Regions from separate parts of the Ochrobactrum vermis genome, predicted to be linked through region 3. Evidence: predicted binding sites of a transcription regulator. Region 3 holds the regulator's gene; each other region holds the start of a gene.

The links. The regulator LexA, encoded in region 3, represses DNA repair genes until DNA is damaged. The targets are predictions, from matches to a motif close to TGTTCNNNNTGTGTTCNG.
Region 1: the regulator LexA is predicted to act here: its motif matches at 2,376-2,393, upstream of parE (DNA topoisomerase IV subunit B).
Region 2: the regulator LexA is predicted to act here: its motif matches at 2,743-2,760, upstream of CQZ93_RS00395 (ImuA family protein).
Region 4: the regulator LexA is predicted to act here: its motif matches at 1,827-1,844, upstream of CQZ93_RS10520 (DNA recombination protein RmuC).

Annotation. Positions count from the first base shown of each region.
Region 1 is NZ_PCOC01000002.1:1,176,527-1,183,846, reverse strand. It holds gene CQZ93_RS19865 (GGDEF domain-containing protein) at 1-437, shown strand, start outside; gene lipB (lipoyl(octanoyl) transferase LipB) at 496-1,263, shown strand; gene CQZ93_RS19855 (DMT family transporter) at 1,279-2,208, opposite strand; gene parE (DNA topoisomerase IV subunit B) at 2,517-4,622, shown strand; one part of gene CQZ93_RS19845 (IS630 family transposase) at 4,841-5,176, shown strand; one part of gene CQZ93_RS19845 (IS630 family transposase) at 5,178-5,789, shown strand; gene CQZ93_RS19840 (hypothetical protein) at 5,824-6,006, opposite strand; gene CQZ93_RS19835 (GNAT family N-acetyltransferase) at 6,092-6,523, opposite strand; gene gatA (Asp-tRNA(Asn)/Glu-tRNA(Gln) amidotransferase subunit GatA) at 6,571-7,320, opposite strand, start outside.
Region 2 is NZ_PCOC01000001.1:82,211-89,530, reverse strand. It holds gene CQZ93_RS00420 (argininosuccinate synthase) at 1-320, shown strand, start outside; gene map (type I methionyl aminopeptidase) at 376-1,164, opposite strand; gene CQZ93_RS00410 (ParD-like family protein) at 1,161-1,373, opposite strand; gene CQZ93_RS00405 (MarR family winged helix-turn-helix transcriptional regulator) at 1,510-2,040, shown strand; gene CQZ93_RS00400 (DUF6616 family protein) at 2,037-2,393, shown strand; gene CQZ93_RS00395 (ImuA family protein) at 2,779-3,618, shown strand; gene CQZ93_RS00390 (Y-family DNA polymerase) at 3,554-5,107, shown strand; gene CQZ93_RS00385 (error-prone DNA polymerase) at 5,107-7,320, shown strand, end outside.
Region 3 is NZ_PCOC01000001.1:1,503,199-1,510,518, forward strand. It holds gene trpD (anthranilate phosphoribosyltransferase) at 1-954, shown strand, start outside; gene trpC (indole-3-glycerol phosphate synthase TrpC) at 971-1,771, shown strand; gene moaC (cyclic pyranopterin monophosphate synthase MoaC) at 1,775-2,251, shown strand; gene CQZ93_RS07445 (molybdopterin molybdotransferase MoeA) at 2,337-3,551, shown strand; gene lexA (transcriptional repressor LexA) at 3,790-4,515, shown strand; partial or broken gene CQZ93_RS07455 (ComEC/Rec2 family competence protein) at 4,618-6,921, opposite strand.
Region 4 is NZ_PCOC01000001.1:2,129,845-2,137,164, forward strand. It holds gene truA (tRNA pseudouridine(38-40) synthase TruA) at 1-323, opposite strand, end outside; gene fmt (methionyl-tRNA formyltransferase) at 328-1,248, opposite strand; gene def (peptide deformylase) at 1,248-1,775, opposite strand; gene CQZ93_RS10520 (DNA recombination protein RmuC) at 1,878-3,107, shown strand; partial or broken gene CQZ93_RS10525 (Rdx family protein) at 3,147-3,323, opposite strand; one part of gene CQZ93_RS10530 (IS3 family transposase) at 3,384-4,255, opposite strand; one part of gene CQZ93_RS10530 (IS3 family transposase) at 4,255-4,522, opposite strand; partial or broken gene CQZ93_RS10535 (Rdx family protein) at 4,606-4,743, opposite strand; gene CQZ93_RS10540 (Fic family protein) at 4,750-5,415, opposite strand; gene CQZ93_RS10545 (hypothetical protein) at 5,446-5,625, opposite strand; gene lepA (translation elongation factor 4) at 5,768-7,320, opposite strand, start outside.

The sequences.
Region 1 (7,320 bases), on a different contig from region 3:
GTATGGCGTCACAAAGAGCTATGGATCTGAGCGTTCTGATGATCGACATTGATCATTTCAAGAACATCAACGACACCTATGGGCACAGTGCTGGCGATGCAGTCCTTCAGCAAGTTGCCGGGGCGATCCTGTCACTATGCCGCCCGAGTGATTTCGTGTTCCGCTATGGCGGGGAAGAGTTTCTGGTCGCTCTTGTGGAGGCCGACGAAAACAAGGCTTTTGCAATTGGTGAGGAACTGCGCAACCAGATAGCGCAACAGCCAATGAATCTTCCCGACGGTGCGCACCAGTCTGTGACTTTGTCTATCGGCATTGCAGCATTCAACGGTCACCCAGACTATAGTCATCTCGTCGACGCAGCTGATCGCGCCCTATACCGGGCAAAGCAGGCGGGGCGTAATCGATGCGAAAAGGAAGTACCGCTCGCGATTCATTGATCGGGGAGGCATTTTGACATCTGGTGGTCAGGCTGCAAAACCGCCATATGCTCTCATCATGACGAATAGTTCCGCCCCCCCCATTTTCGAGACAGCTTCACAAAAGCCGCGTCAACGCGATTCGCTGGATACTCATTTTCTACCGATCCTGGCGGATGCGCCTCCGGTGGACTGGGTCGTCACAGAAGGCCTTACGGACTATGAGGATGCCCTCGCCTTCATGGAAGCGCGTGTCCAAGCCATTCGGGAAGGCACGGCAAATGAACTTGTTTGGCTGGTCGAACATCCGTCGCTCTACACAGCAGGCACCAGCGCCAATGCAACCGATCTCCTGACTCCGGACAGCCTTCCTGTCTTCAACACGGGGCGCGGCGGTGAATATACCTATCATGGCCCCGGCCAGCGCGTCGCCTATGTGATGCTCGATCTGAAACGTCGCCGCGAGGACGTGCGCGCGTTCGTGACAGCCCTTGAGCAATGGATCATCGAGAGCCTTGCCGAGTTTAACGTCAGAGGCGAGCGCCGCGAGGACCGCGTCGGCGTATGGGTGGCACGGCCAGAAAAGCCCCGCCTTCCAAATGGCACCATGTGCGAAGATAAGATCGCGGCCATAGGCATCCGCCTTCGCCGCTGGGTCAGCTTTCACGGCATTGCCATTAATGTCGAACCCGATCTCAGCCATTATTCCGGCATTGTTCCTTGCGGAATCTCGGAACATGGCATCACCAGCCTTGTTGATCTCGGATTACCGGTGACGATGGGCGACCTGGACGTCGCTATGGGAAAAGCTTTCGAGGCAGTCTTCGGCGCGCGTCAGCTCAAATAGCTGTTTAGCCCTGCCTCAAGCCAATGCGTCAACTTTCACGCGGCGCTCGCGCATGAAAACATAGAAGCCCGATCCAACAATGATCGCGATGCCGCACCATTTCGACGGAGTCGGAAAGTCGCCGAACACGATCAGGCCCACCAGAACAGCATTGACGATTTCCAGATATTGGAACGGTGCGAGCATGGATGCTGGTGCAAGCTTGAATGCCTGCACGACCATCAGATGGCTAACTGTGCCAATGGTTCCAAGAAGCAACAAGAGCAGCCAGGGCTGGATGCCTTGCGGCAGACCGAAACTCAAGTCGCCAAGACCCGCCGCAGTTCCAAAAATCATGGCAATCCCGGCAAGCACCCACCCGCCGACGCCCGCGTAGAACTGCATTACAAGCGGGCTTTCCTTGGCACCGTATTTGCGGTTCAGGATCAGGTAGATCGCGAAGGTTACGGCTGTTGCCAGCGGCAGAAGCGAGACAGCGCCAAAAATCTCAAAACTTGGCTGGATCACGATCATCGTGCCTATGAGGCCAATACCAACAGCGCTGAATCTCCTCCAACCCACTTTTTCCTTCAGGAAAATGGCCGAAAAGAGCGTCAGAATAAGCGGCTCGGCAAAGAAGACAGCCATCGCATCCGCCAGCGGCATGTATTTCACCGCCGTAAAGAAGCAGAGTCCGCCGAACCCCATTAACGCGCCTCGAATGAGGTTGCCCGCCAGATGCTGTGTTCGCAGCGCAGCAAAGCCGCCCACGATGAGCAGGATGAAGAACATCAGCCAGCATTGAATGAAGAACCGCATGAAGGTGACAGTTGCCGGAGGCATGTTGTCCGCCATGGCAAGCCACTTGCCGATGGCATCCATCAGCGGCAGCAGGAGCACCGAGAGCACCATAATCGCCATGCCCTTTACGTGCGCTTCCATGCCGCTTGTTGCGCTGCTCTGCATTTCAAACTCTCGGTATTCGGAACATTCCCCGTCATCGCTCTATGCGAACTGCCGCAGCGTTTCCATCCAATTTGATCGGAAATGTCCTGCTTGTTTGACTTTCGCCTTCTTTCTGGTGCAAATCAGTGCCGTTCTAAACAAAACCCTTTGAAAAAACCGTGCGAAAACGGAACGTAAGGCGAACTTTAGTCGCCTTTCATGGCCGCGCATGGCATCATTCAGATGATTCGCGAACAGTATTTTCCGGTCGATGGCGAGCAGGCTCGGCAGCGCCCCCTGAAATTCAGATAGAGAGCTTTTCGGAACAAATGGACGATAGCAACGATCTCTTCTCGAGAGTGGTCAGCAATGCCCGGGAACGGGAACAGGGGCGACAGGGTGAAAAACCTGTGGCGCCACAGCGTGTTGCGCAGCCAACGGCCGTGCCGTCGCTTTCTGTTCAGAAACCCGCAACGGTCAAAGCGCCGCCGGCTTCATCGGCAGGCGACGACTATAACGCATCATCCATCCGTGTTCTGGAAGGGCTGGAGCCGGTGCGCTTGCGTCCCGGCATGTATATTGGCGGCACGGACGAAAAGGCTCTCCATCATCTCTTCGCTGAAGTCATCGATAACTCGATGGACGAAGCGGTCGCGGGGCATGCCAATTTTATCGAAGTCAGTTTTGATGCCGATGGTTTCGTTACTGTTTCGGACAATGGACGCGGCATTCCTGTGGACGAACATCCGCAGGTGCCCGGAAAGTCTACTCTCGAAGTCATCATGACCAAGCTGCACGCGGGCGGCAAGTTCGACGGCAAGGCCTATGAAACGTCTGGCGGCTTGCACGGCGTCGGCGTTTCGGTGGTGAATGCCCTTTCCGACATGTTGGAAGTGGAAGTCGCACGCAATCGCCGTCTTTATCGCCAGCGTTTCTCGCGCGGCATTCCACAAGGCGGGCTGGAAGAGCTCGGTGAAGTGCACAATCGTCGTGGCACCCGCGTCCGCTTCCACCCCGATCCTGATATTTTCGGCAAGACGGCACAGTTCGATCCGCATCGCCTTTATCGCATGGCGCGGTCAAAGGCCTACCTGTTCGGCGGGGTTGAAATTCGCTGGAACTGCGATCCTTCTCTACTCGACCCGAAAAAGGAGACGCCTGAAAAAGCCGTTTTCCACTTCCCGGGTGGCCTGAAGGACTATCTTGAGGCATCGCTTGGCAAGGAACACCAGGTCACACGTGAGATTTTCGCGGGAAAGACCGAGAAACAAGGTGGTCATGGCGCTGTCGAATGGGCCGTTTCGTGGTTCGGTGGTGACGGTTTCGTCCATTCCTACTGTAACACCATTCCCACCGGGGATGGTGGCACGCATGAAGCGGGCCTGCGTATTGCCTTGACGCGAGGGCTGAAAGCCTATGCAGAACTGACAAATAACAAGCGCGCGTCGATCATCACGACCGATGACGTGATGGTATCGGCTGCGGGGATGTTGTCGGTCTTCATCCGCGAGCCGGAATTCGTCGGCCAGACCAAAGACAAGCTTGCGACCGTCGAGGCACAGCGCATCGTGGAAAACGCGATCCGCGATCCATTCGACCACTGGCTTGCCGCCTCTCCGCAGGAAGCGTCCCGCCTTCTGGAATGGGTGATTGACCGGGCGGACGAACGCTTACGCCGCCGGCAAGAGAAAGAAACAGTCCGCAAAAGCGCAACGCGCAAGCTGCGCCTGCCCGGCAAGCTTGCCGATTGTACGCAAAACGCAGCCGCCGGGGCAGAACTGTTCATCGTCGAGGGCGACTCGGCAGGTGGATCAGCCAAACAGGCGCGTAATCGCGCCAATCAGGCTATTTTGCCATTGCGTGGCAAGATTTTGAACGTTGCCAGTGCCGGACGCGAAAAGCTGACGGCGAACCAGCAAATCGCCGATCTGGTTCAGGCGCTCGGCTGCGGCACGCGTAAGAATTATCGGGAAGACGACCTGCGTTACGATCGCGTTATCGTCATGACCGACGCCGACGTCGATGGTGCGCATATTGCATCGCTACTCATCACATTTTTCTATCAGGAGATGTCCGATCTGATCCGTAACGGTCATCTCTATCTGGCAGTGCCTCCGCTTTTCCGTCTGAGCCAGGGCGGGAAGGTCGCCTATGCGCGAGATGAAGCGCATAAGGACGAGCTTCTGCGCACCATGTTCACCGGACGTGGAAAAGTGGAAATCGGGCGCTTCAAAGGCCTAGGCGAAATGCGCGCCGAGCAGCTCAAAGAAACGACCATGGACCCCAGGAAGCGCACGCTTCTGCGTGTTCACGTGGACGAAGATTATGTTGATGAGACCCGCAACACTGTCGATGAACTGATGGGCACCAAACCGGAAGCGCGTTTCCGTTTCATCCAGGACCGAGCAGCTTTCGTGGAAGAGCTGGATATCTAGAGTGCGTCTCCAGTAATGTCCCTACAAAATCTGGAAAGCTAATAGAGAAAACCTGCAATAATGCTCAGGCCGCATGAACGGCAATTCGCAAGCGTGATGCCGTTCATTTTCTTTTTCAGTAAAGCTAGAGCGTTTCCGTTTTTCTCTGAATCGAATGGGCTTCCCAAATCAGTTTTGTTCTGATTCACTGATGCTGGCTGGATGGAGGCCAGCGTTGGATGACCGCACCGATATCGAATGATCTTCGAGAGCGCGTTGTTGCCGCCGTGCTGAGTGGCGAAAGCGTTCGTTCAGTGGCGACGCGGTTTGAAATTGCCGCATCTTCAGTCGTAAAATGGTCCCAGCGCCATCGTGCGACCGGATCGGTTCATCCCGGCAAGATGGGCGGCCACCGCAAGCGGATACTCGAACCGCATCGTGATATCATTGTGCAACGGCTCGCCGAGAACCCACACCTGACACTCCATGGCCTGAAGGCGGCGTTGACCGAGCGGGGTATTTCCGTCTCGCACAATACGATCTGGGAATTCATTCGCAGTGAAGGGCTGCGCTTCAAAAAAAACACTATTCGCCCTTGAGCAAGCTCGTGCCGACGTCGCTCGCAAAAGACAGCGCTGGAAGACCCTGCAAAATCATCTCGATCCCGAACGGCTGGTCTTCATTGATGAGACCTGGATCAAGACCAACATGTCGCCGATCAGAGGCTGGGGTCCAAAAGGCAAGCGACTGCGGGCATTTGCACCGCATGGCCATTGGCGCACGCTGACATTCCTGGGCGCTTTGAGGAACGATCAGCTTACAGCACCCTGTGTCTTCGACGGACCGATGAACGGCCAGTGTTTCCGCGCCTATGTCGAGCAGCAGTTGGTCCCGGTGCTCAAGCCAGGCGACATTGTCGTCATGGACAATCTCGGCAGCCATAAGTCGGCAACCATCCGTCAATTGATCAAAGCCGCCGGTGCGCGGCTCTGGTTCCTGCCACCCTATTCGCCGGACCTCAATCCGATCGAACAAGCCTTTTCCAAGATCAAGCATTGGATGAGAAATGCACAAAAGCGCACCATCGAAGACACATGGCGTCATATCGGCAGGCTGGTCGAAACCATCCAGCCCGCCGAATGCCAAAACTATTTGGTAAACGCCGGATATGGTTCCGTTAAAAGGTGAAACGCTCTAATCAAACCATTGATAAAAGCTAGCTTTAGCTTTTCACATCGATACCGAGCTTGGCTTCAATCTCCTCAATCGATTCCTTGACAAAGAATGTTAGATCCGTGCTCAGCGTCACAATGCGTGTGCCGGTTCCATAAGCATTATAGGAAAGAACGTGATTAAAATTCACGGCAAGTTTTTCACCGTTCACTTCCGTCAGCATAATCCACATCGCCTGCCCTCCTCCTGATATTATCCTCTCTAGAGAAGAATAGGCGTGATGGAACATTCGGCAACGGTTGCGACAGTATGGGATTTCAAAGCTTGGTGCACATCCTCACTTTTTCAACTGTTCTTCCGATGCTTTCAGACCATTCCTCGCCGCGCCAATCGATCCGAAAACCTGCCCTTTTGTAGAGGTTGAGAGCGGGAAGATTGTCCGCGTGAGTGCCAATCACCGCTTCGTCAAAGCCATCGAGCAGGATTTGAGCCATCAGCGCATCAAGCAACTGCCGACCAATTCCCTGTCCGTGATAGCGTGGATCGACCCATAAATCGGAAATGTAATTGCTTTGAGGCACCCTCGCGCCCCAACCCGCAATGATCCCGGCCCTTTCGGCAATCAGGACACAATCTTTATTCGCATGAAGATCGCGCTGGAACTTAGCTTCCAGAGCGTCTTGCCCCTCGGAGGACAGTTCAATATTGCGAGCCGCAACTCTCCAGGCCCGAACCGCTAATGCAGCCATAGAAACAAATTCGCCGGGGAGACCCCGGCGAATAAGAAAATCGGCTTTTACCACCACTTTGACGGAGTAAACCGTCCGGCAGCCTGTTCAATAGCGTGCGCCGCCTGAAACAGCGTCTCTTCCTCGAATGGGCGTCCGATCAACTGAAGGCCGAGCGGCAAGCCTTTCTCATTAATACCGGCGGGCACGGCAATACCTGGAAGGCCCGCCATGTTGACCGTGACCGTGAAGATGTCGTTGAGATACATCTTGACCGGATCATTGGCGAGGTCTTCGTCGGCGAGACCAAAGGCAGCCGACGGCGTTGCAGGGGTCAAGATCGCGTGAACGCCTTGGGCAAATACGTCTTCAAAGTCCTTCTTGATCAACGTACGCACCTTCTGCGCTCGCAGGTAATAGGCGTCGTAATAGCCTGCCGACAGCACATAGGTGCCGATCATGATGCGGCGCTTTACTTCCTTGCCGAAGCCAGCGGCACGGGTCTGTTCGTACATATCGGCAATGTCCTTGCCCGGTACGCGCAAACCGTAACGCACACCATCATAGCGAGCGAGGTTCGATGAGGCTTCTGCAGGAGCGACGATATAGTAGGCGGCCAGCGCATATTTCGTGTGCGGCAGTGAAATATCGACGATTTCAGCACCAGCATCCTTCAGATACTGGATGCCTTTCTGCCACAGTTCCTCGATCTCGTCCGGCATGCCATCGACGCGATATTCTTTCGGAATGCCGATCTTCATGCCTTTGAGCGACTTGCCGATGGCAGCTTCATAATCCGGAATAGGCAGATCGACCGA
Region 2 (7,320 bases), 1.4 Mb from region 3:
GCGGTGCGGCGCACCTGAAAGACGAGCTGATGCCGCGTTATGCGGAACTGATCTATTACGGCTTCTGGTTCTCGCCGGAACGCGAAATGCTGCAGGCGGCAATCGATCACAGCCAGCGCCATGTCGAAGGCGAAGTCACGCTCAAGCTCTACAAGGGCAATGTGATGGTGATCGGCCGCGAGTCGGACAAGTCCCTTTATTCCGACAAGCTCGTCACCTTCGAAGACGATCAGGGCGCTTACGATCAGAAGGACGCAGCAGGCTTCATCAAGCTCAATGCATTGCGCCTGCGCACACTTGCTGCGCGCGACCGCAAATAAGCGAAAGCCAACCTACAAAAAAACGCCCTCCTCATTGGAGGGCGTTTTTCTTTGTTCAAGCTGCGTGTTTTACACCAGCCAGCATCTTTTCTTCACCGGGACGCAAGGTCAGCACCCGTACCCCATTCGCGGTGACAGCGACCGTATGCTCGAACTGCGCTGACAATTTTCCGTCACGCGTCACCACTGTCCAGCCGTCCTTTTCGGTCTTCACCTTGGCCGTTCCCTGATTGAGCATCGGTTCGATGGTGAACACCATGCCTTCGCGCAGACGGACGCCGGTGCCGGGCTTGCCGAAATGCAGAACCTGCGGTTCCTCATGCATCTCGCGGCCGATGCCGTGACCGCAATATTCCCGCACGACGCTGTAATCATGGCGCTTGGCGTGGCGTTCGATGGCATGGCCTATGTCACCCAGCGTCGCGCCGGGACGCACGGCGGCAATTCCCTTCCACAACGCCTCATAAGTCACACGAACCAGTCGTGAGGCGAAGGGAGCAACCTCGCCGACCATATAGGTCTTGCTGGAATCGGCGATATAGCCGTCCTTTTCCAGCGTGATGTCGAAGTTGACGATCTCGCCGTTTTCAATGAAATTGTCATCTGACGGCATGCCGTGACAAACGACTTCGTTCCTCGAAGCATTCAGCACATAGGGATAGTCATATTGCCCCTTGCTGGCAGGCCGCGCCTGCAGCTCGCGGGTAATGTAATCCTCGACCAGATCATTGACCTGCATCGTGGTCATGCCCACCAGAGGCGTACGGTCGAGAAGTGCAAAAACAGAGGCGAGCAGCGCGCCGGAGGCCGCCATTTTTTCCACTTCGGCAGATGTCTTGGTCATGACGACTGCACCGCCAGAACCGGCAGCTCGACCTGCGCTGCGCGCAACTGCATCTGCACGATCTCATTGAACGACAGTTCGGGATGGGCCTGCGCGAGCATACCGATCTTCATCCAGTATTCAGCCTGCGCATTGATCGAACGACACATGACGTCACTCGCCTTGCGCAGTTCCTCATGCAGTTCGTCACCGATTTTCACGATACCCATAGCATTGTCCAGACCATACAGTTCATATACGGATCATATATAAACCGTATATGCCTATCGATCAAGTCCATCCGATTCCTGTTCGATCAATCAAAACCATTTGCGTTTAATGTGGCACCATATTATACGGTACCGTATGGAAATAATCGAGCAAAAGCATCACGCCCTTCTGGGTGAAATGGAACGCCGGCACAGCCCGTCCACCGACGCGCTGAAAGTCTGCTTTGAGGTTTTGTCGCTTGCTTCGGCCATTGACCGGGATTGCGCCAACCGGCTGGCACCGCACAAGCTTTCGGAAGGCAAGTTCGTCCTGCTGTTTCTGCTGCACGATGCGCCCGACGGCCTCTCGCCGCACGCGCTTTCAGAACGCGCAGGCGTAACGCGCGCCACTATCACCGGCCTGCTGGACGGGCTGGAGCGCGATGGTTTCCTCAAGCGCCACGCGGATAGCGAGGACCGCCGCAAGCTGATTGTCCGGCTGACATCCGAGGGTTTGCTGCTGGCACAACAGCTTTTCGAAGAACACACCGCATGGATTGCAAGCCTGATGAGCGACCTCTCGACAGGCGAACAGCAACTTCTCAGCACCTTGCTGCGCCGCATCTGGAGTCGCACCGATGCCGGCCACTCTTTCAAGATCAATGCAACCCTCAGGGATATGACATGACCTATTATCTCGCCGAGCTTTATTCCCCGAAACCGAGCTGGCACGCGCTTGATGCTGAAGGCAGGCAGGCCTTCTTTGAGAAAGTCGGTGCGGGCATGGGCGGGCTTGCCGCGCTCGGTATCGAAGCCTTGGCACTGGGGCCCGTCGACGCGACAAAGTCTTTTGCGCCCAGCCAGAGTTTCTTCGCCATCTGGCGTTTCCCGGATGAAGCAGCTCTCGACATGCTGATTGCCGGAATCACCGCCACCGGCTGGCATGATTATTTCGACACGATCAATGCGGCTGGTGCAGGCACCGACCTTCCCGGCCATCTGGCGCAACTGGCAGGCGTGCCTTTCAAGAAAGCCGCCTAACACTACAGTTGCATTCTTCGTGATGCCGGGCTGCAAAGAGCGCTTTGTCTGCGTTCCGGTGCTCTCGTACCTTCAAGTACGCTCCGCTCCGGTACTCGAAAATCACTCTTTTCGCCACGGCCTGACGAATTTGCAACTGTAGTGCTAAGCTAATCACCCATGACGATAAATGCTCCCTCTTAGAGCGCCGATCTGATTTTATCAGATCGGCGCTCTAACTGTTTGTCTGAACGCATCTTTTCCGAAAACCGTTTCCCACTTTTCGGGATGCGTTCTAAGGAAGCATTTTTCTTATCCACACATGCCCCCGACTGATCCCGCTTGACTCTTGCCTGACTCGATTCAATACTAGAACATATAGAGAACAAAAAGATGGAATCTAGACGTGAGCGGCATCGACATCGCGGCGCTGCGGCGCATGGTTACGACCATTGAAGGCAACGATCCGCAAGGTAGTTTTGCAAATCAGGGGCAAACGGGCTTCGGGCGGGCGCGCAGTTTCACGCTCGGTCTTGCCGGGGCAGATGCCGCCTTTCCGCATGGTCTGGCAGGCGATGCGCTGCATGAGGTTTTTGCCGAAAATCCCGGCGCGCACATGGCCGCGACCGGCTTTGCGCTCGCCTTTGCCGCCCGTGCAGCAGAATCTCGGCGCCCGATTATCTGGATCGAGGAAGAAAGCGCCTCAAGCGAATATGGCGGGCTTTATCCGCCGGGACTTCATGCCTTCGGGATCGATCCGTCGCGACTTCTGATCGTGCGCTGTCCCACGGCACAGGATGTTCTGAAGGCGGCAAATGATGCACTGGAAGCCGGAAGCGGCGGCAAGGCCTCGCACCTCGTTTCCGGCGTCGTCGCCTCGGTGACAGGCCAGCCGAAATGTCTCGACCTGACCGCCTCGCGCCGTCTGCTTCTGGCAACCGAAACCGCGCAGCTGCCGGTCATCCTGCTCAGGAGCCACCGGACAGGCGTGCAAAGCGCTGCCGTCAGCCGCTGGCGCGTGGCGCCCGCGCCATCCCGTTCAAGCGGAGCAAACGCGCCCGGAAAGCCTGTTTTTTCTGCGGTTCTGGAGCGCAATCGCCACGGCACATGCGGGCAATGGATCATGGAATGGAACAATGAAACCCAGGAATTTGGTACAAGAGAACGGGACGGCAGAACGTCTGTTTCTCGCCCTCTGGTTTCCGTTTCTGCCGACCGACCGGCTTCGCCGCGCCGTTCCGCCTGACGGCAAACCGCGCCTGTCCCCCATGGCGCCCCTTATTGTCACCGAGCGCACGGCCAATGCGCTGCGCCTGACAGCGGTGGATGCCGGAGCGGCAAAGCTTGGTCTTTTTCCCGGTATGGCGCTGACGGATGCGCGCGCCCGCGTGGAAAGGCTTGAAGTGGCAGCGGCGGCACCCGAACATGATGCAGCATTGCTCAAGCGTCTTGCCCATTGGTGCGAACGCTACACGCCGCTTGTCGCCCTCGACCAGCCGCACGGGCTGATGCTCGACATCACCGGCTGCGCGCATCTTTTTGGCGGTCTCGACGCCATGCATGCGGATGCGGTCCGGCGTCTGGAACGGGCCGGGCTTGGCGTACAGGCGGCGATTGCCGATAACAGTTTTGCCGCGCGGCTTCTGGCACGTGGAACGAAGGGCGGTACTTTCAGCAGGGCGGAAGCCGACCGGCTGCTTCCCCGCCTGCCGCTCTCCGCACTTGAACTGACGCAAACCGCAGAAACCGGCCTCAAGCGCGCCGGATTGAAACGGATCGGCGATGTGATGGGGCTTCCGCGTGCCGCACTCACCGCCCGCTTCGGCACCGATCTTGCGACCCGGCTCGACCGGCTGGCGCGGCGCGAGCACGCGCCGATTTCACCTTTGCGCATCATGCCGCTCAGTACCGCCGAGCGCCGCCTGTCAGAGCCGGTAACAGTGATGGAGCTGGTCGAGCGCCTCTTGCAGGAACTGGCACAGGAGCTTTTTACGCAGCTTGAACCGGAGGGCAAAGGCGCGCTTCTGATTGAGGCCTCCTTCTTCCGTGTCGATGGCGACGTGCGTCATATCCACATCGAAACCGGCCAGCCTTTGCGCAACGACAAGGTTTTCCTGCGTCTTGCGCGTGAAAGGCTCAATGCGCTTACCGATCCGCTCGATGCCGGTTTCGGCTTCGACATGATCCGGCTGGCAGCGCTGCGCTGCGCGGCAATCGCCCAGCGCCAGACCGGGCTCGACCAGCATGAGGAGGATGAAGCGGGGTTCAGCCAGCTTGTCGACCGGCTTTCGGCGCGGCTTGGACAGAACCGCATTCTGGTTTCCTTTTCGCGCAACACACATATGCCCGAACGGGCCTTCGGCCTGCGTCCTGCCCTGCACACGGACGGCAAGGGTGAAGCCGATTATGAAAGCGCGCCGGCGCTTCCCGGTGATCCGCCTGCGCGTCCCATAAAACTGTTTCGCCCGCCACAGCCAATCGAAAGCGTGGCGGAAGTGCCCGACAGTCCACCTTCGTTTTTCCTGTGGCGACGGGTGCGCCATCATGTGCACCTTGCCGAAGGGCCGGAAAGGATCGAACCGGAATGGTGGCTCGCAATCGGTCACGAGGTGCCGGAGCTGCGCGATTATTACCGGGTGGAAGACGAGAACGGCCAGCGCTTCTGGATTTTTCGCGAAGGCCTTTATGACGGCGCCAATCATCCGCGCTGGTTTCTGCATGGGTTGTTTGCGTGATGGCTCATTATTTTGAAATGGCTGCTGCCAGCAATTTTTCCTTCCTTTGCGGTGCTTCGCATCCGCAGGAACAGGTAGCGCGCGCGCATGAGCTTGGCCTGTCCGGCATCGGCATTGCCGATCGCAACACGCTGGCCGGTGTGGTGCGGGCACATGCGGCATGGAAGGATTTTCGCGAAACATGCGATTTTCGGCTTTTCATCGGCTGTCGCCTTTCTTTCATCGACGGCACGCCGGATATGGTCGTCTATCCGCGTGATCGTCCGGCCTATGGGCAATTGTGTCGCCTGCTGACGGAAGGCAAGGCACGCGCCGCCATCAAGGGCGAATGCCACCTCGAATGGAGCGACCTGCTGTTTCGCGCCCGACAGTTCCAGATCGCGGTCTTTCCGCCTGACAAAGACGAGCCGGATTTTGCCGCACGCCTGACAGAGATCGCACAGGCCGCACCCGGCTCTGTCTGGCTGGCGCTCGCCATGCCGCATCAGGGCCATGACGGACGCCGGTCCGAGCGCATCGCCCGTTTTGCAGCCGAAGCCAATGTGCCGCTGCTCGCCACCAATGACGTGCTTTATCACCACCCCGACCGCCGTGCGCTTCAGGACGTGCTGACGGCCACCCGCCACCACACGACTGTTTTCGCAGCCGGTCGGCTTCTCGAAAAGAATGCCGAACGTCATCTGAAGCCACCGCATGAAATGATGCGATTGTTCCGCGACTACACTGGGGCCGTCGAAGCGACTGCCGATTTCGTCGCGCCCATCACCTTCCGGCTCGACGAGCTGAAATATGATTATCCAGACGAGCCGGTGCCCCCCGGCAAGACGCCGCAGCAGCATCTGCATGATCTCACCTGGGCAGGTGCGGCTCGCCATTATGGTGCGGACAGCATACCGCCGAAGGTGCAGGCGCTGATCCACAAGGAACTGGCGCTGATCGAAAAGCTGCAATATGCGGCCTATTTCCTCACCGTCTATGACATTGTGAGCTATGCCCGCGGAGAAGGCATTCTATGTCAGGGACGCGGCTCGGCGGCCAATTCCGTCGTCTGCTTCTGCCTTGGCGTCACCGGTGTGGACCCGACACAGGTCGATCTCCTGTTCGAGCGTTTCATCTCCGCCGAGCGTCAGGAGCCGCCGGATATCGATGTCGATTTCGAGCATGAGCGCCGCGAGGAGGTAATGCAATATGTCTATGACCGATATTCGAGAGACCGCGCGGCCATTGTCGCAACCGTCATCAGCTATCGGTCCCGCAGCGCGATCCGCGATGTCGGCAAGGCGCTGGGGCTGACCGAAGACGTGACGGCAGCGCTCGCCAATACGGTCTGGGGCATATCGGGCGGCGGCATCGACAAGCAGCATATAAGGCAGGCAGGTCTCGACCCCGACAATCCCGTCGTCCGGCGCGCAGTGGAACTTGCCATCACGCTGATCGGCTTTCCGCGCCACTTGTCGCAGCATGTCGGTGGTTTCGTGCTCACCCGCGACCGGCTGGACGAGACCGTGCCCATCGGCCCGGCAGCAATGGACAAGCGATCTTTCATCGAATGGGACAAGGACGATATCGACGAGGTGGGGCTGATGAAGGTGGATGTGCTGTCGCTCGGCATGCTCACCTGCATTCGCAAGGCTTTCGACCTTATTCACCAGCATAAGCCGCAGCTTTATGGTGGTCAAAAGCTGACGCTGGCCAATCTGCCGCGCGAAGATAAAGCCGTCTACGACATGCTGTGTAAGGGGGATTCGCTTGGCGTGTTTCAGGTGGAAAGCCGCGCCCAGATGAACATGCTGCCGCGTTTGCAACCGCGCAAGTTCTACGATCTCGTCATCGAGGTCGCCATTGTGCGCCCCGGCCCCATTCAGGGCGACATGGTGCATCCTTATCTGCGGCGACGGAACAATGAGGAACCCTCCACCTTGCCATCGCCTTCGCCGGAACATGGCCCACCCGACGAGTTGCAGCAGATTCTCGGCAAGACCAAGGGTGTGCCGCTGTTTCAGGAACAGGCGATGCGCATTGCCATGGAGGCCGCAAAATTCACGCCCGAAGAAGCCAATCAGTTGCGCCGCGCCATGGCCACCTTCCGCAAGATGGGCACCATTCATACCATGGAGAAAAAGATGATCGACGGCATGGTCAATCGTGGCTACGACCGGAGCTTTGCCGAAAACTGCTTCAACCAGATCAAGGGTTTCGGCGAATATGGCTTC
Region 3 (7,320 bases):
AGGGCTGCCTTCGATATCATGATGTCGGGACAGGCAACCCCGTCGCAGATCGGCGGGCTGTTGATGGCGTTGCGCGTTCGCGGTGAAACTGTACCGGAAATTGCTGGTGCGGTTGCGTCCATGCGATCGCGGATGCTGGCGGTTTCAGCTCCTGCCGATGCGATCGATATTGTCGGAACAGGTGGTGACCAGTCGGGTTCCTACAACGTCTCAAGCTGCTCGGCGTTTGTTGTCGCTGGTGCCGGTGTGCCTGTCGCCAAGCATGGTAACCGCGCCCTCTCCTCACGTTCGGGCGCAGCCGATGCGCTGGCCGCGCTCGGCATCAACATTGAGGCTGACGCGAGCATTATCGGCCGCAGCATCACCGAAGCCGGCCTCGGTTTCATGTTTGCACCGATGCACCATTCTGCCATGCGCCATGTGGGTCCTTCCCGCGTTGAACTTGGAACACGCACCATCTTCAATCTGCTCGGCCCCCTTTCCAATCCGGCCAGCGTCAGGCGTCAGCTTGTCGGAGTATTCGCACCGCAATGGCTCGTACCGTTGGCCGAAGTTCTCAAGGAGCTTGGCTCCGAAGCCGCCTGGGTTGTTTATGGTGACGGGCTCGACGAAATGACCACTGCGGGCACGACACAAGTTGCCGCCCTTGAGAACGGCCAAATCCGTACCTTTGAAATCACGCCTGAAGACGTTGGCCTCCGTCGTTGCGATCCGGCAGAACTGAAGGGTGGAGAGGCTTCGCTGAACGCTAAGGCTCTGCTGGGTGTGCTTGAAGGCGATAAAAATGCCTATCGAGACATCGTCCTGCTCAATTCGGGCGCGGCACTCGTCATTGCGGACAAGGCGAAAGATCTGAAAGAAGGCATCGCCATCGCGGCGCAATCCATCGACAGCGGTGCAGCACTTGCTGTTTTGCAGAAGGTGATTGCCGTTTCGAACGACAAAGTTGCCTGACGGAAAGGATTAAGTCATGTCCACCGACATTCTGCGTAAGATCGAGGCTTACAAGCGCGAAGAAATCGCCGCAGCCAAGGCCGAACGCACCGTCGCCGATTTGAAGGCACGAGCACAGGATCAGGAAGCACCGCGTGGTTTCCTCGCGGCGCTCGAGGCAAAACGCGCCGCCGGTGAATTCGCGCTGATCGCCGAAATCAAGAAGGCAAGCCCGTCGAAGGGCCTTATCCGCCCTGATTTCGACCCGCCTGAACTAGCGCAAGCCTATGAGGCTGGTGGTGCTGCATGTCTCTCCGTGCTGACTGACACGCCGTCCTTCCAGGGAGCGCCAGAATTTCTGACGGCAGCTCGCAATGCTTGCAGTCTCCCGGCCCTGCGCAAAGATTTTCTGTTCGATACCTATCAGGTGCATGAAGCCCGCAGTTGGGGAGCGGACTGTATTTTGATCATTCTTGCCAGCGTCGACGATGATCTGGCGAAAGCGCTGGAAGAAACCGCGTTCGAGCTCAGTATGGATGCACTCATCGAAGTGCACGACGAGACCGAGATGGAACGTGCACTGAAGCTTTCGTCCCGTCTGCTCGGCGTCAACAATCGCAATTTGCGTACATTTGAAGTTGATCTCGCTGTTTCGGAACGCCTGTCGAAAATGGCACCTTCCGATCGCGTTCTGGTTGGTGAAAGCGGCATATTCACACACGAAGATTGCCTGCGTCTGGAAAAATCTGAAATCGGGACGTTCCTCATCGGAGAGAGCCTGATGCGCCAGGCAGATGTCGCGGCGGCTACCCGTGAACTCCTGACCGGCAAGGCCTGACCAATGGTATCCAAGCTCACCCATATCGACCAGACCGGCGCTGCCAATATGGTGGATGTTGGGGCGAAGGATGAAACTGAACGTCAAGCCACGGCCGAAGGATCGGTCAGAATGAAGCCGGAAACGCTGGCGATCATCCTGGAAGGCAATGCCACTAAGGGCGACGTCATTGGCGCTGCGCGTCTGGCAGGCATCATGGCGGCAAAAAAGACCGCCGACCTGATTCCCCTCTGCCATCCGCTTATGCTGACCAAAGTCGCTGTCGACATCGAACCGGATCAGGCACTACCCGGTTTGCGCGTTCGCGCAGTCGCCAAGCTCAAAGGACGCACGGGCGTGGAAATGGAAGCCCTCACCGCCGTTTCCGTCACGTGTCTTACGATCTATGACATGGCCAAAGCCGTTGACAAACATATGGAGATCGGCGGCATCCGCGTTACCAAAAAAAGCGGCGGTAAATCAGGTGACTGGAAAGCCTGAGCCGCTGAACTTTGCTCTGGATCAATTCTTCCAGACAGGCTTTATGCTCTAAACGGGCCAACAATTCAGTTCGAGAGGAAACGCAATGTCCCTTCTCCCGGTCGATGAAGCACTGGCCCGCATCCTGAAATCCGCGGAACCGCACGGCACAGAACAAGTCGCTTTGTCCGATGCGGGTGGACGCGTGGTTGCAACACCTGTGCTCGCACATTTTCTCCAGCCGCCCTTCGACGGGTCGGCGATGGACGGTTATGCCCTGATCGCGCCCGACAACATCTCTTATCCTGTTGAGTTCGACGTAATAGGCGAATCGGCGGCGGGCAATCGCTTCGAAGGCGAATTGGGGATCGGACAGGCGGTTCGCATTTTCACCGGAGCGCCACTACCCAAAGGCACAGACACAATTGTCATTCAGGAACACACCGAGCGTTCGGGTAACCGGCTCACTGTTCTCGAAGGAATGGAGCCAGGACGGCATATACGCCGCGCGGGCCTCGATTTTTCGCCCGGTAACATCGTCATTTCGAGCGGACGTGAGCTGGATGCCGCCGCCTTATCGCTAGCCGCTGCAAGCGGGAACGCGAAAATCGACGTATTCCAAAAACCCAAGGTGGCAATCGTTGCGACCGGTGATGAACTTGTCGCACCGGGTGAAACACCCGGAAAGGACCAAATTGTTGCGTCGAACAGTGTGGGAATCGCCGAAATCATAAGGCGGTCGGGCGGCAGCCCTGCAGACAAGGGGATCATTCCGGACGATCCTGCCAAAATCGAACAAGCAATAGCAGACAGCCTGCAAAGCGGCATCGACATTCTGGTTACGATCGGCGGCGCGTCCGTCGGGGATCGAGATTTTGTGCACGGCGCGCTTCAAAAATTGGGAGTCGATCTCGATTTTTGGAAGATCGCCATGAGGCCGGGCAAACCACTGATGTACGGACGCATCGGTGTGAATGGCAAAATTGTGCATGTGATAGGCTTGCCCGGTAATCCTGTTTCGAGCCTCGTCTGCAGTCTAGTTTTCCTCCGTCCGCTTGTCGCCAAGCTGGCCGGAACCAACCTTGATGCCGACATCCGGCCTGCGAAGCTTGGTGCTTCCCTACCTGCAAATGACCATCGCCGCGATTATATCCGGGTTACAATCGAATCAACTCCGGATGGAACGCTGATCGCGAAGCCATTTCCGGTCCAGGATTCGTCCATGCTCTCGGCTCTCGTCGGCTCAAAAGCACTTCTCATCAGAGATGAGAACGCGTCCGCTGCCTCAATCGGCGACGATTGTCGCGTCCTTATGCTGTAGATCAAAGACAGATTCCGGCTTTTCTAATTATGAGAGAAATCATATAACTAATTATAATATATATATTATATCGCTTCTAATCTAAAATTTCCCACCAATGACGCTCTCGTGTCAAAACGTTCCGCCCATTCTCACTCGGAGCGTTAATGGATTTAAAACCATTGCAGAACAAGACTGGAACATATAGTGTTCGTTCTGGTTTTGTTTTTCTCAATTCTTGGTCGGGAGGGTGTCGCGCATGTTAACCCGTAAACAGCACGAGCTTCTGCTGTTCATTCACGAACGTCTGAAAGAAACAGGCATTCCGCCGTCTTTCGATGAAATGAAAGAAGCACTCGATCTGGCTTCAAAATCGGGTATCCATCGTCTGATTACGGCTCTGGAAGAGCGTGGTTTCATCCGCCGCCTGCCGAACAGAGCACGTGCGCTTGAGGTTTTGCGCCTGCCTGATTCCATCGCACCGGGGCTCAATGCGCAAAAGAAGTTCGCCCCTAGCGTTATCGAAGGTAGTCTGGGCAAAGCGCCGCCGCCGCCCTCACCGGGACGCCCTGCCCCTGTAGCTACGAATGACGACACGTCCGGAACTGTATCCATACCGGTTATGGGGCGGATTGCTGCCGGCGTGCCCATCTCCGCGATTCAGAATCAAACCCATTCCCTCAGCCTTCCGCCCGAAATGATCGGCGCGGGCGAGCATTACGCTCTTGAGGTCAAAGGCGATTCAATGATCGATGCCGGAATTTTCGACGGAGACACCGTCATTATCAAGCGTGGCGAATCCGCAAATCCAGGTGAAATCGTGGTGGCGCTTGTCGATGACGAAGAAGCAACTTTGAAACGCTTTCGTCGCAAGGGAGCATCCATAGCTCTTGAAGCCGCTAATCCGGCTTACGAAACACGAATATTCGGACCTGACCGTGTTCGTGTGCAGGGTAAGCTTGTCGGCCTGATCCGCCGCTACTAGAGCATTTCCAACAAAAGAACGAAGCGGCTTTACGTAGGAAATACGTAAGGCAAAGAGATCGAGCGGATCCATAGTTCATTTTTAATTGGAAGCGTTCGAGAATCATTTGCAGCGATTTGCTTCGTCGTCGGCGTCTGATGTGCAGCTCGCTGCGTTTTTGACAGCTCGAGATTTGGACTTGTACTCACGTTCGGGCAAGCCGCGCGCCGGACGCGAATGGATGCGATGCAAATGCCAAGGACGGCTTGGCGTATCGACTGCAAATGTTATTCGGTTATCGTGTTGCAGATCAGATATCGCCTGCCCGACGTCTGGTTTTATTGTTTCGGACGAAACTATCGATAAAGCCTGGAAAGCTTGGTTTGGTTCTGGTGCTTTCCCGAGTCTGATTTCCACAGCTCCCTTCAGCGCCAGATCGCGTTTACTGATGCTCAGAGTTTTGGAACGACCGCACGACGCGTTTTTGCCGGGAACCGCGAGAATAACCACATCGCCGATATTGCAGGCTATCTCTTGCATTGCGATGTTTGCCGTATAGGCAAGTGTGCGACCATCGCGCAGATTGATCGTGCACAATCCATCTTCGCATTCAAACCCATTCCCACCCGTTCGTTTCTTGTTTTTGCCTGATGGCGGCACGATAAACTCTTCTATCAGATAAGCGGTTTTCCAATTATCGATCGTAAATTGCGAGGGGCGGTTTCGATTGATCGCGAACCTGCCATCCGCCAATCGGACGCCTACCAGTTTGGCATCCTCCGATATTACGATATCGGGCAAAGGCTCCCTGATGAAAACAACGAGCCCAACAGCAATGAACGGAAGCGCCAGTACCTTCAGTCTGGTAGACAGAACAACAGCCAGAACGAGCGCAATGGTCCACAGAACGAGAGTGAGTGCCGGCATCGTCCCCGGATTGCCGTCGGGGGACCATGCCGCAACAAGGGCGGCAATATGCCTGACGGTGAAAATTCCCCACCCCATGATCTGCAAAGGCACCCAGTCCAGTTGCAGCGGCATTAGCACGAGACCGAAGACAGCGAACGGCATCACGAGGAGCGCTATTACGGGCTCGGCTAGAACGTTGCCAAGCAGGCCTAACGGTGCGGTATTGTTGAAATGATAAGCAGCAAAAACTCCGCTGGCCAGTCCGGCAATGACTGAAGTGGCGGCTGCAGCCGTGATCGGTTTCAGGATTCTTCCAGCAAAGCCATGGGTGGTCCTGCCACGCTTTTCCTTACCAATCTGTCTGCTCGCGCTGCGCTCACTCCACCAGGCATAACCGGCAATCAACGCGGCTGTGGCTGAGAAAGACATTTGAAAACTCGGCCCCAATATCTCGTGCGGCGAGATTGCGATCATGGCGATAGCTGCAATCGCCAGATTACGCATGCTGATGGCAGCTCGATCCACCAGCAATGCTCCGAGCATGATCGAGATCATTATATAACTACGTTGTGCGGCGACATCCGCACCTGACATAGCAAGATAGAAGGTACAGCTTAGCAGAGAGAGAAATGCCGCATACTTCTTCACAGGATGCCGTACACTGAAGGCGGGAAACAGCGCGAAAAGTGACCGCAACGTCAGCATGACGACCCCGGCGGCTAGTGCCATATGCAAGCCGGAGATCGACAGAATATGCGCTAGTCCCGCTTTGCGCAGATCTTCATTGGTCTGCTCGCTGATCCCTGCACGCGTACCTGCTACGAGCGCAGAAGCGACACTGCCATCCTCCCCACCAATCACCTCTTCAATCCGTTCCGAAACCCGAACGCGCAGCATGGCAATCCACTGAGAAATTTCCGCAGTCAGTTCATCTGGCGGAGAAACCGGCGTCGCTTTGGGGATTCCGAGAAAAAAACCATTGGCACCGATCCCATTGAAGTAAGTGTGGAACGAGAAATCATAATTGCCGGGGCGAACTGGGCCTGACGGGATACGCAGTCGTACAAAGCCTGTCAGTCCGCCACCGATCACGGTCGACGCCGGAATGTCCCTTGCATTGATGCGGATGCGCTTGGGTGGAAAACGGAGTTTCGGGCGTTCGGTCTGGAGCACATCAAGCGTTATCCGCCAGCTGCCATTATCCTGGTATTCAAGAGCAACAACCCGACCCGTTACGCGTGTCGCCACATCAGAACCCAGCATCGGTGTCGCACGGCGTTCCGTCTCCCATTTGCCGACTACAAGACCAGTCACCAAAGCGATGGCCAATGTTATGCCTTGCCCAGCGACGTGGTGCCTGCGCATTGCAATTCGCAAGATAATGGCAATCGCAAGCATGGACAGAAGCGGTGTCCATGAGGGTTCGAATGAGAGCGTGAAATAGATGATTGCACCAATACCGGCGAAAACTGGCAGCAAGAGAAAAAATACGCCTCGCCCGGCTTCAGTTTCAATCGCTGTCCTGATCTGATCCGTCGCAACGAAGGGAATAGAGAGGAAACCTTCACGCAGGCGGGGTACAGGCGGCTTTACTGACTCTGGATTTGCCGGGAGTTCCGTTTCATTCTGGGGCCAGGCCTCTGGCAACAGAGTGCGCACCAAACCATCGGGCATGCTTCTGACAAGCGCCCGTTCGTTTGCATCACTCGCTTCCCTGATGCCTGTCATGCCCCCCGCCTGACCGCAAAAGTTAGCCCAAACCGTCAAAACACTCCGAAAGAACGACGGCACATCAGTACGAAAGGGATGCGAAACCCTTGCGCACATTGCTGCCTATGCTACATGAACCGCAGCCGAAATCGAGTGGGTTCGCATCAGGAACCCCGATTACCTGCCGGAGTTTTTCCCGCAGGCGTC
Region 4 (7,320 bases), 630 kb from region 3:
GCCGAAAAGCGCGCATCGAAACTGTCCGTCGTCTTCTCGACATTCAGGATACTGACGCGCTCATCCGCCATGACGAGATGGGCATTGACCGCATCGCGCACCTTGCCTGCATCCCAGTCCTTGGTGAGATCGACATGGACAACCTGTGCGGTTGCATGCACGCCCGCATCGGTACGGCCCGCAGCACCCAGCGTCAGGTCTTCGCCGCAGAACTTCTTGAAGGCCAGTTCGATGGCATTCTGCACCGCGTGGCCGTTTTCCTGCCGCTGCCAGCCGACATAGGGCGTGCCGTCATATTCGACAGTGAGCTTGTAGCGCGGCACGGGCCTACAAAACCTTCGTAACCGCTGCGCCACGCAAAAACTCTTGCGCAGGCAATGGCTTGCCGCCGGAACGCTGCAGCGTGACGAGCCGCACCGCACCTTCCTCGCAAGCAACCGTCAGGCGATCGTCCAGCATCGTGCCAGCCGCACCGGAGCCTTCGCCAAGCGTGGAGCGCTGCAACTTCACGCGCTCGACAGCGCCATTGATTTCCATCTCGCACCATGCGCCCGGAAACGGCGACAGACCGCGAATGGTGTTGTGCACATCCTTTGCGGGTTTCGACCAGTCGATGCGTGCCTCTGTCTTGTCGATCTTGGCGGCATAGGTCACGCCTTCTTCCGCCTGCGGCTGCAAGGCAAGGCTCTCGCGCTCAAGTGCGCCGAGCGCACGGATCATCAGGTCGGCACCGATCTGGCTCAGACGATCATGCAGTTCGCCTGCCGCCATGTCAGGTGTGATCGCAACCTTTTCAACCATGGCAACGGGGCCGGTATCAAGTCCCGCATCCATCTTCATGATCATCATGCCGGTTTCGCTGTCGCCCGCCATGATGGCGCGCTGGATCGGAGCAGCACCGCGCCAGCGCGGCAGAAGCGAGGCATGGCCGTTGTAGCAACCCAGACGCGGCGCATCCAGAATGGCCTGCGGCAGCAGCAGGCCATAGGCCACGACAATCGCGACATCGGCTTCGAGGCTTGCAAAAACCTCCTGCTCTTCCACGCCCTTGAGGCTCTTCGGCGTGAACACCGGAATGCCGAACTGTTCGGCCTTTTCATGCACCGGCGACTTGGTCAGCTCCAGCCCGCGACGGCCCGCCGGACGCGGCGGCTGCGTATAAACCGCAACCACTTCATAACCGTGACCGATGATGGCGGTGAGGATCGGCACGGAAAACTCCGGCGTTCCCATGAAAACGACACGCATTAAAGCACTTTCCCGGATGCGCGCTGGCTGGCGAGCTTCTTGAACTTCTTGATGACCATATCGCGCTTCAGCTTGGAAATATGATCGATGAAGAGTACGCCATTCAGATGGTCGATCTCATGCTGCAGACAGGTAGCCATCAGCCCATCGGCTTCCATCGAATGCGGCTTGCCGTCAGCATCGAAATAATTGACCTTGATGGCGGCTGGCCGTTCCACTTCGGCATAATAATCCGGGATCGAAAGACAGCCTTCCTCATAGGTGCTGGCTTCATCCGTCACGCCGATGATCTCGGGATTGATGAAGACATGCGGCGCTTTCGGTTCACCTTCCTTAGCAAGGTCGATGACCAGCATCCGGAGAGGCTCGCCCACCTGAATGGCGGCGAGGCCAATGCCCGGCGCATCATACATGGTGTCGAACATGTCGCCGGCAAATTTGCGCAGCTGGTCGTCAAAGCGCTCCACAGGCTTCGAAACCTGACGCAGGACGGGATCGGGAAGGATGACAAGCGGTTTTACAGACATGGGCTTTCACGTAATGGCTCACGCGAGAATCGTCAATTACACTTTGTAAAATGTTCTTGTTTTGATCTCATCAAGACGGCACGAATCAGCTAAGCTCTCTGCATGGAAAACCAGAATCTCTTGAATGAGCCGCTTCTGCAGCTCGGCGCCACATCCTTCACGCTGGGGAATATCCTGCTGGCGGGCATTGTCGTGCTGGTGCTGTGCCTTGCTATTTTTCTGATCGCGGCGACGCGCTCCGCCCGGCTGCGTGCCGTTGCAGAAGCGCAGGCCGAGGACCGTGCCCGCGACGCCGAACATCGCATGGCGGAAATCCTCAAAGCGCAAGCCGAGATGCAGGGCCGTATGCAGACCATGGCCGAAGTGTTCGGCTCGCGACAGGCCGAACTCAACCAGTCGATCCGCGAACGGCTCGACGGCATGACACATCGCATCGGCCAGACCATGACCGAGCAGACCCGCTCGACGCATGAAAACCTCGCCAAATTGCAGGAGCGTCTCGCCGTCATCGACACGGCGCAGAACAATATCCAGTCGCTTGCCGGACAAGTGGTGCAGTTGCAGGCGATCCTCGCCAACAAGCAGACGCGCGGCGCTTTCGGCCAGTCGCGCATGGAAGCGATCATTGCCGACGGCTTGCCGCAGGGTGCTTACGAGTTTCAGGCAACGCTTTCCAACAGCACCCGCCCCGATTGCCTCGTGCGCATGCCCAACAACGCGCCATCGCTGGTGATCGATGCGAAATTCCCGCTCGAAGCATGGAACACCATGCGCGAGACAGAACAACCCGAAGCCAGGAAATCAGCCGCCGCACAGTTTCGCCGCGATATGGAAATCCATATCAAGGATGTATCCGACAAATATCTGATCCCCGGCGAAACGCAGGATACGGCGTTCCTGTTCGTGCCGTCGGAATCGATCTTTGCCGATATTCACGAGCATTTCGAAGCGCTGATCCAGCGCGCGCACCGGGCGCGGGTGGTCATCGTCTCGCCATCGCTGCTAATGCTTTCCATTCAGGTCATTCAGGCAATCCTGAAAGACGCCCGCATGCGCGAACAGGCGCATGTCATTCAGGGCGAAGTGATCCGGCTGATGGAAGATGTGGGCCGCCTCGACGAACGTGTGCGCAAGCTGCAGACCCATTTCGTACAGGCCAACAAGGATATTGACGATATTCTGGTGTCTTCCAGCAAAGTCACGAAGCGCGGCGCGAAGATCGAGGCGCTGGAATTCGGTCCGGCACCTGCCGAGGAAACGCCCCGTCCGCAGGCGAGACCCGCAGAAAGTGCTCCGCCCCAGATGCGCCTGCGCGTGGTGGATGAGGACTAAGAGCTTCAAATAGCAAAGCCCGCGATTTGCGGGCTTTTTCTATTCGGGTTTTGACATCCTGTCAGAGTGACCGAGATCGCGGTCCGGCCAGACAAGATCACGCACGCGCTGTTTCAAAACCTTGGCTTCCGGAAAGCCGCCGTCACGCTTGCGCTCCCAGATAAGTTCTTCGTTGCCATCCGGCATCAGCACGCGGATTTCGAACACACCACCTGAGAGGTGGCTCGGTTTGTCTGAACAGTTTCGGGCGTTTCGCTAAGTGGATTTCCGCCTCGATTATGCCGCCACCATCATTGGTGCCAGCGCGTTGAAGTAGGCCTGATCCGGTGTCTGCCGGTCAAGGGATGAATGTGGGCGTCGGCTATTGTAAAAGGTCAGATAGCGGCCGATGCCAGCGCGGGCCTCGGACACTGTTTTATAGGCGTGGAGGTAGACTTCCTCGTATTTGATCGAACGCCAGAGCCGCTCGACGAAGACGTTGTCTCGCCACGCACCCTTGCCATCCATCGAGATGGCGATTTCCGCCTTCTTCAGCACCGTCGTGAAGTCCATCGAGGTGAACTGCGAGCCCTGATCGGTATTGAATATGTCGGGTCTGCCATAACGGGCCAGCGCTTCCTCGACTGCTTCGATGCAGAAGGCTGCCTCCATCGTGATCGACAGTCGCCACGACAGAACCTTCCGGCTGAACCAGTCCACAACGGCGCAGAGATAGACAAATCCGCGAGCCATCGGAACATAGGTCAGGTCCATCGCCCAAACCTGATTGGGTCTGGTAACCGCCAGCTTGCGCAGGAGGTAGGGATAGATTTTGTGCCCAGGTGCCGGTTTCGACGTGTTCGGGCGACGGTAGATCGCCTCGATGCCCATCTTCTTCATCAGCGTGGCGACGTGCAGTCGACCGGTTTGTAACCCTTCTCCCCTCAAGAGCCCTTGCAACATCCGGCTTCCGGCAAACGGGTATTCGAGATGCAACTCGTCGATCCGGCGCATCAGAGCCAGATCGCCGTCAGACACCGGACGCGGCGAATAATAGACACTGCCACGGCTGAAGCCGAGAAGCTTCGCCTGACGCACGACGGACAGCTTGTGCTCGCGGTCGATCATTTCTTTCCGCTCAGCAATCCCGCCTTGCCGAGCGCTCCGGCTAAAAAATCATTCTCCAGCGTCAGCTCCCCGATCTTGGCGTGCAGCGTTTTGACATCGACGGTTGGACCCGTCGGTTCCGCCTTCGCTTCATCGCCGAAAACGCCTGTCGCCCCCTCAAGGAGCTGGTCTTTCCATTGCTTGATCTGGTTGGCGTGCACGTCAAACTGTTGGGACAGTTCCACCAGCGTCTGCTCGCCTCGAATGGCGGCGAGCGCCACTTTTGCCTTGAAAGCCGGGCTATGGTTCCGGCGCGGTCGTCTCGTCATGGTATCTCCTGTTCACGGCATCTAAGCCGAAGTCAGGCAGAAATTCCACTTATCCCCCCTGTTCAAATTTCCCGAGCCAGCTCTCCTGTGCCAGGCCGCAATGCCACCTCACCTAAGTCCTGCCCGAATGTCTGTAGCAATTCCTGCGCCATCCATGCAGCGCGCAACAGCCAATTGCATTGGGTGCAGTAGGTGATGGAGATGCGGCATCGCATTACCATGATGAACTAAATCTTGCCGCCGGCACGTTCGTAAGCATTCTTAAGCTGAACAGCGAGCATACCTGATAGGAGATCTTCCATCACTGATAAATCTATTCTCCCGTCAGCAAAAGCCGCATCAGCAGCATCTAATGCTGCAAAATATGGATTCCTATTCTCGACAATCTGTTCCGGAATAGTTGGTGTCCCAGGGAATATGCTTCCGGTTTTAATGCATAGAATAACGTACGATAAAATTCTCGATGTGCGTCCATTACCATCCGAGAAAGGATGTATCCAATTTAGACGCCACATAATGTATGACGCCAAATGAATAGCAGTAGCGTCATTCCAGTGATCATTTACATAATCACACATTTCTTCGATGCGCTCAGCAACAAGATGCGCTTCAACCGGCTTATGCGTGCTTCCAAGTATCTCGACACCCGCTGGACGGAAGTTACCGGCATACGCACTTATCCCCGCCAACGCTTCGCGTTGAAGTGCCAAGACAACAGATACTCGAAGTTTAAAAGTACCGCGATCAAGCGCTTGCTGAACGACCTGCATCCCAAAATCATACTGCTTTAGCCCATTTCGGGCCTCAGCTTCAGCTTTTTTCCGCGAATCATTAATAATCTCGGCTTCAAGTGCTACGCTATGTCTTTCCTCTTGTTCTTCGTTATCCGCCATAGCGATTCACTCTTACTTATCAAGACTTAATTACTTTGTTCCAACAGAACGCAACTTCTCAGCCTGGTCATCGATCATGGCCCGAGTGATCATTTCGTTCTCAAACTTCGTATTTCCATAGGCAAAACTGCGACGCTGCTGTTCCAAGTCTTGCTTGCTTTGCTCGATTGTTTTGGCAGCTTCTATTAGCCGTTTCAAAGCTTCGGTCATCGCTAACTCCTGTCTGCCCAGTTCGGACAGCATTCCCCGCCCAGCACCCAAATCAGTCTATATAGGGTGCGGGAAAAGAAAGTTAAATTCCAGTGGTAAATTCGTGAACAACGCTCACAAAGGCAATGGAGTAATCATAGCCTCAATCATCGCCCATCTTGAGCGCCTGAATGAAGGCCTCCTGCGGGATTTCCACCTTGCCGAACTGGCGCATGCGCTTCTTGCCTTCCTTCTGCTTGTCCAGAAGCTTGCGCTTACGCGAAATATCGCCGCCATAGCACTTGGCCGTCACGTCCTTGCGCAGCGCCGAGATCGTCTCGCGGGCCACGATGCGGCCACCGATTGCAGCCTGGATCGGAATCTTGAACATGTGCTGCGGGATCAGCTCTTTCAGCTTTTCGCACAGCACACGGCCACGCTTTTCCGCCGCCGAACGGTGAACCAGCATCGACAGCGCATCGACAGGCTCTTCGTTGACAAGGATCGACATCTTGACCAGATCGCCTTCGCGGTAATCCGAAAGATTGTAGTCAAACGAGGCATAGCCCTTCGAGATCGACTTCAGACGGTCGTAGAAATCGAACACGACTTCATTGAGCGGCAGATCATAGGTGATCATCGCACGCGGACCGACATAGGTCAGATCGATCTGGAGGCCGCGACGCTCCTGACAAAGCTTCATGATGGCACCTAGATAATCATCCGGCGTCATGATGGTTGCGCGAATCCAAGGCTCTTCAATCGCTGTGATCTTGACCACATCAGGCATATCTGCCGGATTGTGCAGTTCCTTCTGCGAACCGTCCTGCATGTTCAGGCGATAGACAACGGAAGGCGCTGTCGTGATGAGATCGAGATCGAATTCGCGCTCAAGACGTTCCTGAATGATTTCAAGATGCAGAAGACCGAGGAAGCCGCAGCGAAAGCCGAAACCGAGCGCGGCAGAGGTTTCCATTTCGAACGAGAACGACGCATCGTTGAGGCGCAGCTTGCCCATGGCGCCGCGCAGATCTTCGAAATCCGCCGCATCAACCGGAAACAGGCCGCAGAACACCACCGGCTGCGCAGGCTTGAAGCCGGGCAGCATCTTGTTCGTCGGGCGGCGATCTTCGGTAATCGTGTCGCCGACGCGCGTATCGGCCACTTCCTTGATGGAAGCGGTGATAAAGCCCAGTTCGCCGGGGCCGAGTTCATCCATCTGAACCATCTTCGGCGTGAAGACGCCGGTACGCTCAACCGGATATTTCGCGCCCGTACCCATCATGCGGATGGTCTGGCCCTTTTTCAGCACGCCGTCGATGACGCGCACGAGAACGATAACGCCGAGATAGGAGTCATACCAGCTATCGACCAGCATGGCCTTGAGCGGCGCATTGCGGTCGCCTTCCTTCGGCGCGGGAAGCTGGGTGACGATGGCTTCCAGCACGTCTTCGATGCCGATGCCGGTCTTGGCGGAAATATGCACGGCCTGTGCGGCATCGATACCAATGACTTCTTCAATCTGCTGTTTCACGCGCTCTGGCTCGGCAGCGGGCAGATCGATCTTGTTCAGCACGACCACGATTTCGTGGTTGTTGTCGATAGCCTGATAGACATTGGCCAGTGTCTGCGCTTCCACTCCCTGGGAGGCATCGACCACCAGAAGCGAACCCTCGCACGCTGCCAGCGAGCGCGAGACTTCATAGGCGAAGTCGA